Regions from separate parts of the Paenibacillus sp. 1SOY10 genome, predicted to be linked through region 2. Evidence: a T-box and tRNA genes for the amino acid it is inferred to sense, from the RefSeq annotation. Region 2 holds a T-box; the other holds one or more tRNA genes.
The links. The T-box of region 2 lies ahead of AC1VOR_RS17895 (valine--tRNA ligase). A T-box ahead of a tRNA ligase gene usually reads a tRNA of that ligase, here a tRNA-Val.
Positions count from the first base shown of each region.

Region 1: it has a tRNA-Val gene. The T-box ahead of AC1VOR_RS17895 (valine--tRNA ligase) is inferred to sense a tRNA for this amino acid. The anticodon was not compared.

Region 1 covers NZ_JBXENK010000002.1:574,337-580,192, reverse strand. Annotated here, with positions in the region: gene AC1VOR_RS08510 (aminotransferase class I/II-fold pyridoxal phosphate-dependent enzyme) at 1-129, shown strand, start outside; gene AC1VOR_RS08505 (DUF1292 domain-containing protein) at 216-539, opposite strand; gene AC1VOR_RS08500 (copper amine oxidase) at 642-1,196, opposite strand; gene AC1VOR_RS08495 (MBL fold metallo-hydrolase) at 1,375-2,112, shown strand; gene AC1VOR_RS08490 (DUF3892 domain-containing protein) at 2,246-2,485, opposite strand; gene AC1VOR_RS08485 (GNAT family N-acetyltransferase) at 2,540-2,992, opposite strand; gene AC1VOR_RS08480 (hypothetical protein) at 3,245-3,502, opposite strand; tRNA gene AC1VOR_RS08475 (tRNA-Val) at 3,719-3,791, opposite strand; gene AC1VOR_RS08470 (outer membrane protein assembly factor BamB family protein) at 3,969-5,468, opposite strand; gene AC1VOR_RS08465 (metallophosphoesterase family protein) at 5,621-5,856, opposite strand, start outside.
Region 2 covers NZ_JBXENK010000008.1:163,501-169,356, reverse strand. Annotated here, with positions in the region: gene AC1VOR_RS17895 (valine--tRNA ligase) at 1-2,498, opposite strand, end outside; T-box leader at 2,607-2,852, opposite strand; gene AC1VOR_RS17890 (LysM peptidoglycan-binding domain-containing protein) at 2,937-4,247, opposite strand; gene AC1VOR_RS17885 (RluA family pseudouridine synthase) at 4,400-5,350, opposite strand; gene hemL (glutamate-1-semialdehyde 2,1-aminomutase) at 5,347-5,856, opposite strand, start outside.

The sequences.
Region 1 (5,856 bases), on a different contig from region 2:
GAGGTCATCTCCCAGGATAACATTGATTACATCGTGGACCATGTGGAAGTGGGTCTGCCGGTTAAAGGCCCGGAAGATCGTTATATTCAAAACGTGAAGGTGATCATTGAAGCCGACCCTATATTCTAATACTTGCGCTGCAACCAAAGAAGCTCCCCGGCAACCCGGGGAGCTTCTTGTAATTATCATACCTATATCATTCTGACGACCACGTGTTAAGCTTCGTCTGCTTGGGAGACCAACTCGTTGTAAGCTTCCTCCACTTGTTTCCATTCTTGCTCGTCTTCGATATTGTACAGCACCATTTCTTCATTTTCTTCTTCCATGCGGAGAATGATACCATCCGCACCCGGATTGTTGCGTTCAAGCAGCAATGCGTATACTTTCTCACCGACATCGAACGTCTCGACGAGAACCATCTCTACGTCGTTACCTTGCTCGTCCGTCAGCGTCAGCACAAATTCTTCATGCTCATGATCGTGATCATGGTCATGTCCGCAGCCGCACGCTTCGCCGTGTTCGTGATTGTGGTCGCTCATGAAATTACCTCGCTTTAATTGTGTTTTTAATCCCTTCGTATCGTATCATTTTCATATGAACAGGTCAATTTGGATAAACACAAGCTTACAGGTAACTCGCTATTATTTCAGCACGTTGATTCCTTTTTCCGTAATCAGGACATAATCGGACCCCGAAGATGCCTTCATATAGAAGCCGACTTTATAGCGGCCCGCAGCTTTGAAGTCATACGTAAAGTCCTTGGTACGGAACCAGAAATTGTCGCGCTGGTCCTTGATTTCATCAGTTTGAATCTCCTTCGTCGTCCCGTCCGGCGCCGTAATGGACACCCGTACCGCCGAAATGTCGGTCCGCAGGTTATCGATTTGCGAGAACACGTTGAACTTCAGCTTGCCCGTCTTCTTGACATCTCCGAACACTCCCTCTTCGGTAAAGAGAAACATGTGAACGTTTGGCTTATAATAACTCACCGTTTTGGTGCTGTCGTTGTATTCAACCAATCCCTCGAGATGACGTACAGGAACATACGTCTTCCCATCTACCATATAACCGCCGTCTTCCACCTCATGACCGTTAAGTACCAGCTTCACCTTTTGGGTGGCCGCATCGGCAAACAGCAGTGAACCTCCCATTAGAGAAAAAGCAACTACGAGTAATGCAACTCTTCTCCATTTCATTGATATGAACCTCCAATTTGATTCATGTTGATGTAAAGTTATACTCTTTGACGAGAAGCAAGTTGCGGTGTTTTCCGGCAAAATCATTACTTTTTTTCATCTGGCGGACAAGACTTTCGTTTCCACCGGAATTTGTGTACATTTAAGGAAGATAGACTATTATTTAAGGAGGAAGATGATGCCACTACGTCTACAAATGCTAGGAACAGGCGGAGCCTTCGCCAAGACCTATTATAATAACAACGGATTGTTGTTCGCCGATGATTACACGCTGCTAATTGATTGCGGAATTACCGCTCCGATGGCGCTGCATAAGCTGAACCAATCTCTGGACGATATTGATGCCGTGCTAATCACACATATTCATGGGGACCATGTGGGAGGGCTTGAAGAGTTTGCCTTCCGTATGAAGTATGTCGTGGGCCGCAAACCGCGATTGTACGTCGCAGAACCATTGCTAAAGCCTTTATGGGAAAATACGCTTAAGGGCGGCCTCAGTCAGGAGGGTATCATTCATTCGCTAGAGGACGTGTTCGAGGTGTACCCTCTAACGGAAAGACAGGCTACCCAGCTTGCGCCCGGCTTATCGGTGGAACTGCTGAGAACGCCCCATATTCCCGGGAAAAGCAGCTATTCGCTGTATCTGAATGACGAGATATTTTATAGTGCGGATATGACATTCCAGCCCAAGCTATTAGAGCAACTCGTTCATGAACGAGGCTGTCGTAAAATTTTGCATGAGGTACAACTGACCGGCCCGGGAGAGGTACATACGACACTCCAAGAGCTGCTTACTCTTCCTGAAGAGGTTCAGGAGATGATTCTGCTGATGCACTATGGGGATGAGATGGAGAACTTTATAGGGGCTACAGGTAAAATGCAATTCTTGAAGCAGCACGAAATTTATACGTTGTAATAGTGACCTAGGTGCTGACAATGTAACTTTGAAACTCACTTTACTAATGATTAAGGAGCGCTCCAGCATGGCTGGAGCGCTCCTTAATTGAGGTTAGCACTTTAAGGTGCCTGTATCGTTCTCTTGTTCGAGTTCATTCAAAGTTTGGCAGATTATCCAGGTTGTTTGTAGGATCTCCGTCGGCATCGCCGCGCAGATACATCTCCCCGTCCTTCCCTTTGAATGCGTTCACGCCAGCAATTGCTCCGGCATTCACCTCTTGCAGTGCTTGCTGGTAATCCAGCACACGTCCGCTGGACGTCTTAAATGCTTCCAAATCCCCGTCACCGTTCTTGCGTACGGCAATAATGGTCTCTCTGCTGTTCAGGGCCATCTGCAATCACTCCTTTTAAAGGTTTGATCTCAGTGTGCCCCAAAGTTTTGCAAACTATGATTTCAGCGACTTCACCATACGCACATGCGGAATTCCGGCATCATCAAAGGGCTCCGTCGAAATGGTCTCATAACCCAGCTTGGCATAGAACCCTTCCGCCTGACATTGGGCATCCAGCACAGACTGGGACAAACCCAACTCACGCGCCAGTTCCTCCAGAGCCAACAGCAAGATGGTCCCTACCCCTTTGGTACGGAATGCCTTGTGAACCGCAATCCGTTGAAGTTTGGCACTCGTATCCTGATAATAGATCAGCCTGCCGGTAGCTGCGTACTCTCCGTCCATTTCGATCAACACATGGTATACATCTGGTCCCAACTTGTCGTAGCTGTCTATCTCCAGGTCTACCGGAACCTGCTGTTCCTTGACGAATACTTCTTTTCTAATGTCCAGACACCGTTCTAGCTGTTCTTCGGTCTGAACCCGAATAATTGTTGCAGCGCCCACTTCGTTCTCCTCCCAGCATGGTCTGTATAATCGATGTAAACTGCATTATTATACAAAAAAAACGTTTTCCTGTATAGTTGAACTATGCTTTGGAGCTTCAAAATGGTGGCTGAAAGGAGCTGACAGAATGAATATGGTCATGGGAATTACAATCGCTGCTGCGGTACTAATCTGCGTAGTGTTAATTGCGTCCATGTTCTATGTGACGAAGAAAGGCTACTCTCGCAAATGGGACGAGGAATAACTTCTAACTTACTCCAACGAATAGACATCCTCCACAATCGTGGGTGAATACACCTCATCCAATACCGATGCCGAGCCAAAAGGCCAAGGAAACGCCTTGGCCTGGCGACTCATCGTCTCCGCATCCGGCTCAAGGGTGCAGGCGGTGGTTAGAGTGAGGGAGGTGAGAACGATGGCTCCAAGGGTCAAAAGCGTTTTATATAATTGCTTGCCGCTACTGCCCTTATTGCTGTTCAAAAGCTCTGATACTGTATATTTTTTTCTCATTCCTATTCTCTCCTTTACTCGCAGTTCTTGATTAGTAAGAACTTATGAATACATTGTTGGCCGTGGACTAGACGGTTATACTTTCATTTTGCACAAAAAATCCGTTGCCTCTGGCAACGGATACTTATCTTTAGGTATAAATTCAACTAAATCAGGCACATTACATTGCCCATAAAAAAAGCAAAGAACCCTTACTAGGTAAGGGTTCTTAAAGTATGATCTGCAGTGGGCTCGAACCACTGACCCCCACCCTGTCAAGATGGTGCTCTCCCAGCTGAGCTAGCAGATCAAGTTTATAGCGAAGATGAATTTTATATTAACAGGAAGTAGGATCATTGTCAATCTGCTGCTTGGAGAACCTAGCAAATACTTAAAAATGAGCCTCCTCCGTTTAATGGGGGAGACTCATTATAGTTTTAAAATTTTTCATGCCTATAATTTACACATAGCTGAAACGCAGTGCAACTTAATATTCGTTTACTTCAAAAGCGATGATTTTATCATACAAAATGTAATCCTGTCTTTGTTTAAACGGACCAATATTATTCTGATGCTTATTAATTGCATACGTAATAGAACCATTCCCATTGGCTTTATCTTCGTACCACTGAATGAATTGTTGAACTTCCCGCATTGAAAGATCATACTCTTTCTCTACGCCGTGGCTCAAGATAATGGTAAGCAATGCCCGTTCTCCCACAGGGTCTACTGGAGGATTAGGGTCAACCGGAGGATTGGGATCAACGGGTGGTTCTCCCCCTGCTATTTCACCTCCAATTGCATATATATATCCCTTACTGTTAGTAAAGTACAAGGTACCCTCACTATCAATAGTTATATTATTGGAAGCATACCCAGGTGTGGCGACTTCAAAAGGAGCCATTCTGGAGCCATCTTCAAGGAAAATATACAGTTTGTTTGTGGAATTTATATAAACATTACCTTTTTTATCCACCAAAGGAGAATTATAAGATCCTACTCCATTAGTGAGATCTTGCCATTTGATGGTCCCATCTAAATTGATAGCATATAAACCTAAAGAACTCGTAACATACAACACTTGTTGCTTTTCGTTTAAAGCGGGGGTTGCATAGAGATTGCCTTCAAGCTGTAGACTCCAATTTAAAGTCCCGTCAGATGTTTTCACACTATACAATTTCTTCCCCTGTATACTAACCACATATAGATTTCCATTTGAATCAAGCTGCGGAGCACTGAAACGTGGAGCATCACTTAAGTTAATGTGGTCTACTTTACTTTGCCACTTTATAGTTCCATCAGGAGATACAGAAGAAACGAATAAATCATTCCCCGATTTGCTTCTTACAAGGATATCTCCGTTCACATCAATAACAGGTTGACCAAAAGGATAACCTATATCCGATTGCCATTTAGTCATTTTAAGATTTGGATCAAAAGCAATTAATAATCTTCCTTGTGAACCTATATATAACGTCCCGTCACGACCAATTGCAATGTGCCCCAGGCTCCCAATCCCCATATTAATACTTTCCCATCGTGGATTACCTGTCTTGACATCTACCCCATGCAAAATACCATTTGTCACAAAGTAAACATAGCCATCCTGACTTATCACAGGTGATGAGTCATCGAGATTAGAAGTTATTGCATATTCCCACTTGATGCTGCCATCCGGATTCAAAGCAAGCAGTTTATTACTTTGGGTTCCTACAATAATTGTTCCATCCTCTGCGATAACAGGAGAGAATAATGACGCCGGGGACAACTCTAAGCTCCATTTTTCATATAAATTGCTATTTACGCCATCAAAACGTGAATGTCTTGTCCAGTTAAGCTCTGTAGGCTGATCCCCCAACTGATCATAGGCACCTTGGTCATACCCTCCGCCTTGTACAAAGGGGGTGCTGGCCGCATTAGCTACATTTGCAAGAGACAGTGCAAAGCACAGCATCAGCAATACGACTACTCGTCTACCAAATTTCATTTTTCCTCGTCCTCTCTTAGCTGTTTTTATTTTCAACTATAATATCGGATCGTTCCCCAGTAAGAATGAGTGATTAACACGAAAAGTTAGATAACAAGAAAAATCCGCTGCCCCTGGCAACGGATTTTTCTCACTTCATCCTTTACACAAACCTACCCCAGCTCCACCCGAAACTGCGCTGACTCGATCCATTCGCCCTCGGTGAAGTCGCGGCCGCGAACAAGGACATGGTCGTGGTAGACCTCGACATAGTAACCTTGGCTGCCGTCCTTGTGCTCGTCCTCGTCGGTCCACAGATAAGCTACGGATGCAGCGTTGAACATGGTTGGCAGTGCCCCTTGTCCATCAAAGTGGTTATGGGGTGCCTCCAGTTCCCAATGCGTGTGCC
Region 2 (5,856 bases):
ATCTCCTGACCAATATCAATCAGTCCGGATAACGGCAGGAACAGTTCGGCACCAGTTACTACCGCAGTCATCGCCTTGTCCGGCACGGCAACCGTCAGGGAAGCCTCATATTCCGAGGTGTTGCAGAAGCGACGGATATAGTGTGCATTGCGCTCCAGCACTTTCAACACTTCAGCATTACCCGGCTTGATAAATAACTCGACCTTCTTGCTCATCGGTACACCCACCTCGGCACGAATGTTCCGTACAGCGCGAATGATATCCATCAAGAGGTTCATCTCCTGAACAGCATCCGGTGCTTCCAGCGAAGTATCATACTCTGGCCAAGCTGCCAGCATAATCGTGTCGCCATGATGCGGCAAATGCTGCCATATTTCCTCGGAAATAAACGGCATAAACGGATGAATCATACGGAGTGTCCGATCAAGAACATAGGCCAGTACCGATTGCGTTTTCTGCTTGGCGGCAGCGTCCTCTCCATAGAACGACAGCTTGGCAAATTCGATATACCAATCGCATAAATCATCCCAAATGAAGTTGTACAGCACTCGTCCAGTCTCTCCGAATTCATATGCATCGATCAGCCGGGTAATCTCGCGTGCCGTCTCGTTCAAGCGATGTAGAATCCAACGGTCCGAGGTCGACAAGTCACCACTGATATCAATATCTTCATACTTCACGCCTTCCAGATTCATTAAAGCAAAGCGGGAAGCATTCCATATTTTATTCGCAAAATTACGCGCCTGCTCTACGCGTTCCCAACGGAAGCGCAGATCCTGCCCCGGCGTGCTGCTGGTTGACAGCATATAACGCATCGCATCAGCACCATACTTGTCGATGACCTCAAGCGGGTCAACTCCGTTACCCAGCGACTTGGACATTTTGCGTCCCTCGCTATCACGTACAAGGCCATGGATGAGCGTATCTTTGAACGGCATTTTGCCGGTAAATTCATAACCCTGGAAGATCATCCGCGAGACCCAGAACGGAATGATGTCGTACCCTGTTACGAGCACATCCGTCGGATAATAGCGCTTGAAATCTTCGCTTTCTTCGTTTGGCCAACCCATCGTTGAAAAAGGCCACAGCGCCGAGCTGAACCAGGTGTCCAGCACGTCATTGTCTTGAACGAGATCGTCGCGCCCCAGCTTCTCACGCGCTTCTTCTTCGCTCTTGGCTACAACCATTTCGCCCGTTTCTTGCGAGTACCAGGCCGGAATACGATGTCCCCACCACAGTTGACGAGAAATACACCAATCGCGCACATTCTCCATCCAGTGAAGATAGGTTCGTTCGAACCGCTCAGGCACGAATTTGACACCCTCGCCCGATTTTTGAGCGTTGACCACGGGCTCAGCCAGCGGCTGCATTTTCACGAACCACTGCGTGGACAGGTACGGCTCGACAACAGCATCAGTCCGCTCGCTATGGCCAACTTGATGCAAGTGATCTTCAATTTTGATCAGGACGCCCTGTTCCTGCAAGTCAGCAACGATTTTCTTGCGGCAATCGGCACGGTCCAAGCCTTTGTAGGGTCCAGCTTCGTCGTTCATCGCACCGCTCTCATCCATCACGATAATTTGCGGCAGATCATGGCGCAAGCCCACTTCAAAATCGTTTGGATCATGAGCTGGTGTAATTTTCACCGCACCGCTCCCGAATTCCTTCTCCACGTACTCATCGGCAATAATCGGAATTTCGCGGCCAATAATCGGCAACACGAGCGTTTTGCCAATCATGTCTTTGTAACGGTCATCTTCCGGGTGAACGGCTACGGCTGTATCGCCCAGCATCGTTTCCGGACGCGTCGTGGCGACCGTGATGGAACCGCTCCCGTCTTTCAGCGGGTATTTCAAATGGTACAGATGACCCTGCGTCTCTTTGTATTCCACCTCAATATCGGATAAAGCGGTGCGTGCAGCCGGGTCCCAGTTAATAATTCGTTTGCCGCGGTAAATCAGGCCTTTGTCGTACAGCTTGACAAAGACTTCCTTGACGGCATCCGACAATCCTTCATCCAGCGTAAAGCGCTCGCGCGAATAGTCGAGTGATAACCCCATCTTCGCCCACTGCGATTTAATGTTCGCGGCATAGGTTTCTTTCCATTCCCATACCTGCTCCAGAAACTTCTCGCGTCCCAGATCGTAGCGGCTAACGCCCTGCTCCCGTAACTTCTGCTCCACTTTGGCCTGCGTGGCGATACCAGCATGGTCAGACCCTGCGAGCCACAATGCATCGTAGCCCTGCATTCGCTTGACACGAGTCAAAATATCTTGAAGCGTGAAGTCTAGCCCGTGACCGATATGCAACACGCCCGTGACGTTCGGCGGTGGAATTACGATGGTATACGGCTTGGCATTCGGACGTTTTCCAGCCTCGAAGAAGCCCCCCTCTAACCAGTAGGAATACCATTTCTGTTCTGCTGATTTCGGATCATACGTCGTTGGCATTTCCGTCGACGCTTGTTGACCTTGACCTTGACCTTGATTTTCTGTCATCCCTTTCAACCTCCGTTACAATAAGCATAGCCTTGGTTTTTTAAAGATAGTCGTTAGCCAGGCAAGTCATGGCCCCACTAAAGACAAAAACAAAAAAAGCCTTTCGTCTCAAAGGACGAAAGGCTTTACTTTCGCGGTACCACCTTTGTTTCGCAAGCCTTCGCTTAAAATGAAGGTCAATGCGACACTCAAGCAGATAACGGCTGCTACCGGTTCGCTCTAACGACTGATACGCTCAAACGAACGACTCCCGGGCGACTTCGGCGAGCTACGTGTCCCGCAGAATCTCTCAGCATTCCGATTCTGCTCTCTGAAGGGTTCACCCTGCCTACTCTTCCCATTCCAAGTCTTTGCATAGATCCATTTATGTTGATCTATATTATCATAACTTGGAACACTCCGGGAGTCAATCCTAAGTCCAGTCAACTACGCACCTGCCTAAGGAATATAAAGAATTTGCCCTTCAGCCAACTCATGCTCAGACAGCCGATTATACAATTGCAGTTCTCTCGAACTAAGATGATAGCGCTCAGCGATATCATCCAGCGTCTCTTCACGCTGCACGATAACCAACTTTACTTTGCGGAATGGTGTTTGGTCTTCACTTTGAATGAACAGGTTCTTCCATCTCAGATCCTCGCCTTCACCCAACTCGGATTCCGTCTCATCGACGAACTCCTCATCATAAGCATCTTGGTCTGCAGCAACCCTTGAAGAGGATAGCAGCTTAGTGAGGCCGAAGACTTCGCTTTCACCTGAACCACCGCTGTTTTTGGAGCCCAGTGCAATCTTCATCTCCTGCTTCTCTTCCGCCTGTGAATAGGAGAATGGGTCGGCTTCCCCCTGAATGGAGGCCTCTACAGCATAGTCATCCTCAGCCAGAACGTCATCTGATAAGGTTCCTGCTTCATGAACATCATCAGCGTAGGTTGGGGTGTCGGTGTCGGACTGGCGAACATCGGCATAGGCTTGCGCTTCTCCCTTGAACCAGATGTGGCTGTCCGCTTCCTCGTCCCGCTCCTCCGCTGCCTCATATTCCTTGTCCGCCCATGCAGCGGTATTCTGGAAGCCAGCGATATCGTCAGACCAGCTTAATTCCTGCTGCTCGTCCTCAGTTAGCGCCTGAGAGGGCAACCGCTCCTCCGGAAATGCCTGCCATGGGGCCGCAGAAACAGCGGGCGTTAATAGCTCTGCATCCTCCGATGACTCGGAGATTTCTTCCGAATTCTCAGCTTCCCAGCCAAACGATGAACCGGAACGCACCTCGTCCGCCAGCAATGGACTGGGCGCCTCCGTCTCCAATTCATCCTCTGCTTCGTCTTCCTCTCCACGGACTACATGAGCGGTCGTGAATTCGCGATCCTTCCAGCTATCGCCCTCTGATAGCAAGGAGGATGTCTCAATTCCCTGTAACGACAGCACCCCCGTAATGTTCAAGCTTCGCGAGCTCAGAAGGTCCACATCAAAATTTTCAATTTCGACCGTGATATCCTCCAACCGGTTCACCCGGCTGAGCGGGATGGTAATTTCCACGGGAATATAGTGTTCCAGCTCCCGCTTCTCTCCTTCGCCCAGATAAGATCCTGTAAGCAGCAAATGACCGCGAAGTGCGGCGTATTCCTCACCGGGCATGACCTGGATTTTTGGATAGAGCTCGATTTCCTCCAATTCCTCAATACCGATCACTTCTTCCGATAAATGAACGCGCTCATAAATATCGAACCTGAGACCATAGGACTGATCAGCCAAAACGTTACCTCCTTTCAGCATATCCAAAACATGATTTAGCATCGATTGCCAGTGATCCAAAATCATCCTCGTTTTAATCTATATGCTTCAAAAAGGAGTGCATGCCAGCTTTTTCATAAACCGTTGGACATCTTGCCAGAGGCCTTGCCACTTTACCTTATGCGCTCGTACAGTTGAGTTAGTTCCACTGGCCAAGGATCAGCCACTTCTACCCTCTCTCCGGTGAGCGGATGGAGGAACGCCAGTCGCTCACCATGAAGCGCCTGATGAGACAGCCACTTAGTACCTCCACCATACAGCGTATCCCCCACAAGCGGATGTCCCGCATGACTGAGATGAACCCGAATCTGATGAGTTCTCCCTGTCTCCAGCGTCAGCCGTACCAGACTTAAGTCATGCTGCGGGAAGACCTCCAGCAGCTCCACATGGGTTATCGCCGACTTCCCACCAAGCGACACCCGGCGTCTCCGGTTATGATGGCGGTCCCGACCGATGGGCAAATCTATGATCTTCAGCTCCGGACTGACCTGCCCTTGCACGAAGGCAATATAGGTACGGTGAATGGCTTTGCGACTCATCGCCTCATCCAGCTTCAATTGGGCATATTCATTTTTGGCGAACAGTACCGGTCCCGAGGTATATTCGTCCAGGCGGTGAATATGGGCAGCAGCAACCGCCTCTCCGCGTAACGCATACAGTCCGGATACCTGGTTGGCCAAAGTATTGGGCGAAGTCCTAGCCGTTAACCCGCCTTGTAAATGGGAAGCGGCTGTCTCCATACCATCGGGATGCACCTTCAAACCAACCGGCTTATGTACGACCAAACACCAATCATCCTCAATTAAAAGATCAAGCTCCGCTGTAAGAAGCGGAGCATAGGAAGAAGTCCTTGGCGGGAAGAGATGCAGGCGTAACCGATCCCCAGCAAGCTTGATCCCTCCCTCGGCTTGTAAGCGACGAATGATCTTGGGCGGAGCGTTCAGATGGTCCGATAACCAGGCCAAAGCGGCGTCAATCCGATCTTGTCCCTCTGCTAGCGACAGCCTGCCCGGCGTCAGTTCCAGCCACTCTCCCCGCCGAGACCAAGCAGTTATCCGGCTCACAGAGCTTGTAGCGCAAGCCGGTGCGCTTCAATGGTCAAGTCGATATCTTCTTCTGTATGAGCACCGGAAACAAACATCCCCTCAAACTGGGAAGGCGCCACGTTGATACCCTGCTCGAGCATAGCCGCAAAATAGCGATTAAACAAGGCGATATCGCTGCTCTTCGCTGTATCGTAGTTGATTACCTGGCTGTCGGTGAAGAACGGACATACCATGGAGCCAACCCGATTGATTGTGCATGGAATCCCTCGCTCCTTGGCATTACGCACAAATCCCGCCTCCAGCTTGGCCGATAAACGTTCCAGTCGATCATATACCTCCGGCGTCAGCAGCGACAATGTTGTGAAACCTGCGACCATCGCCAGGGGATTACCGCTTAATGTACCTGCCTGATAAATCGGGCCACTTGGAGCAATATGCTCCATAATTTCGCGTTTGCCTCCATAAGCTCCTACCGGCAGTCCGCCTCCAATCACTTTCCCCAGGCAAGTCAAGTCAGGCGTGAT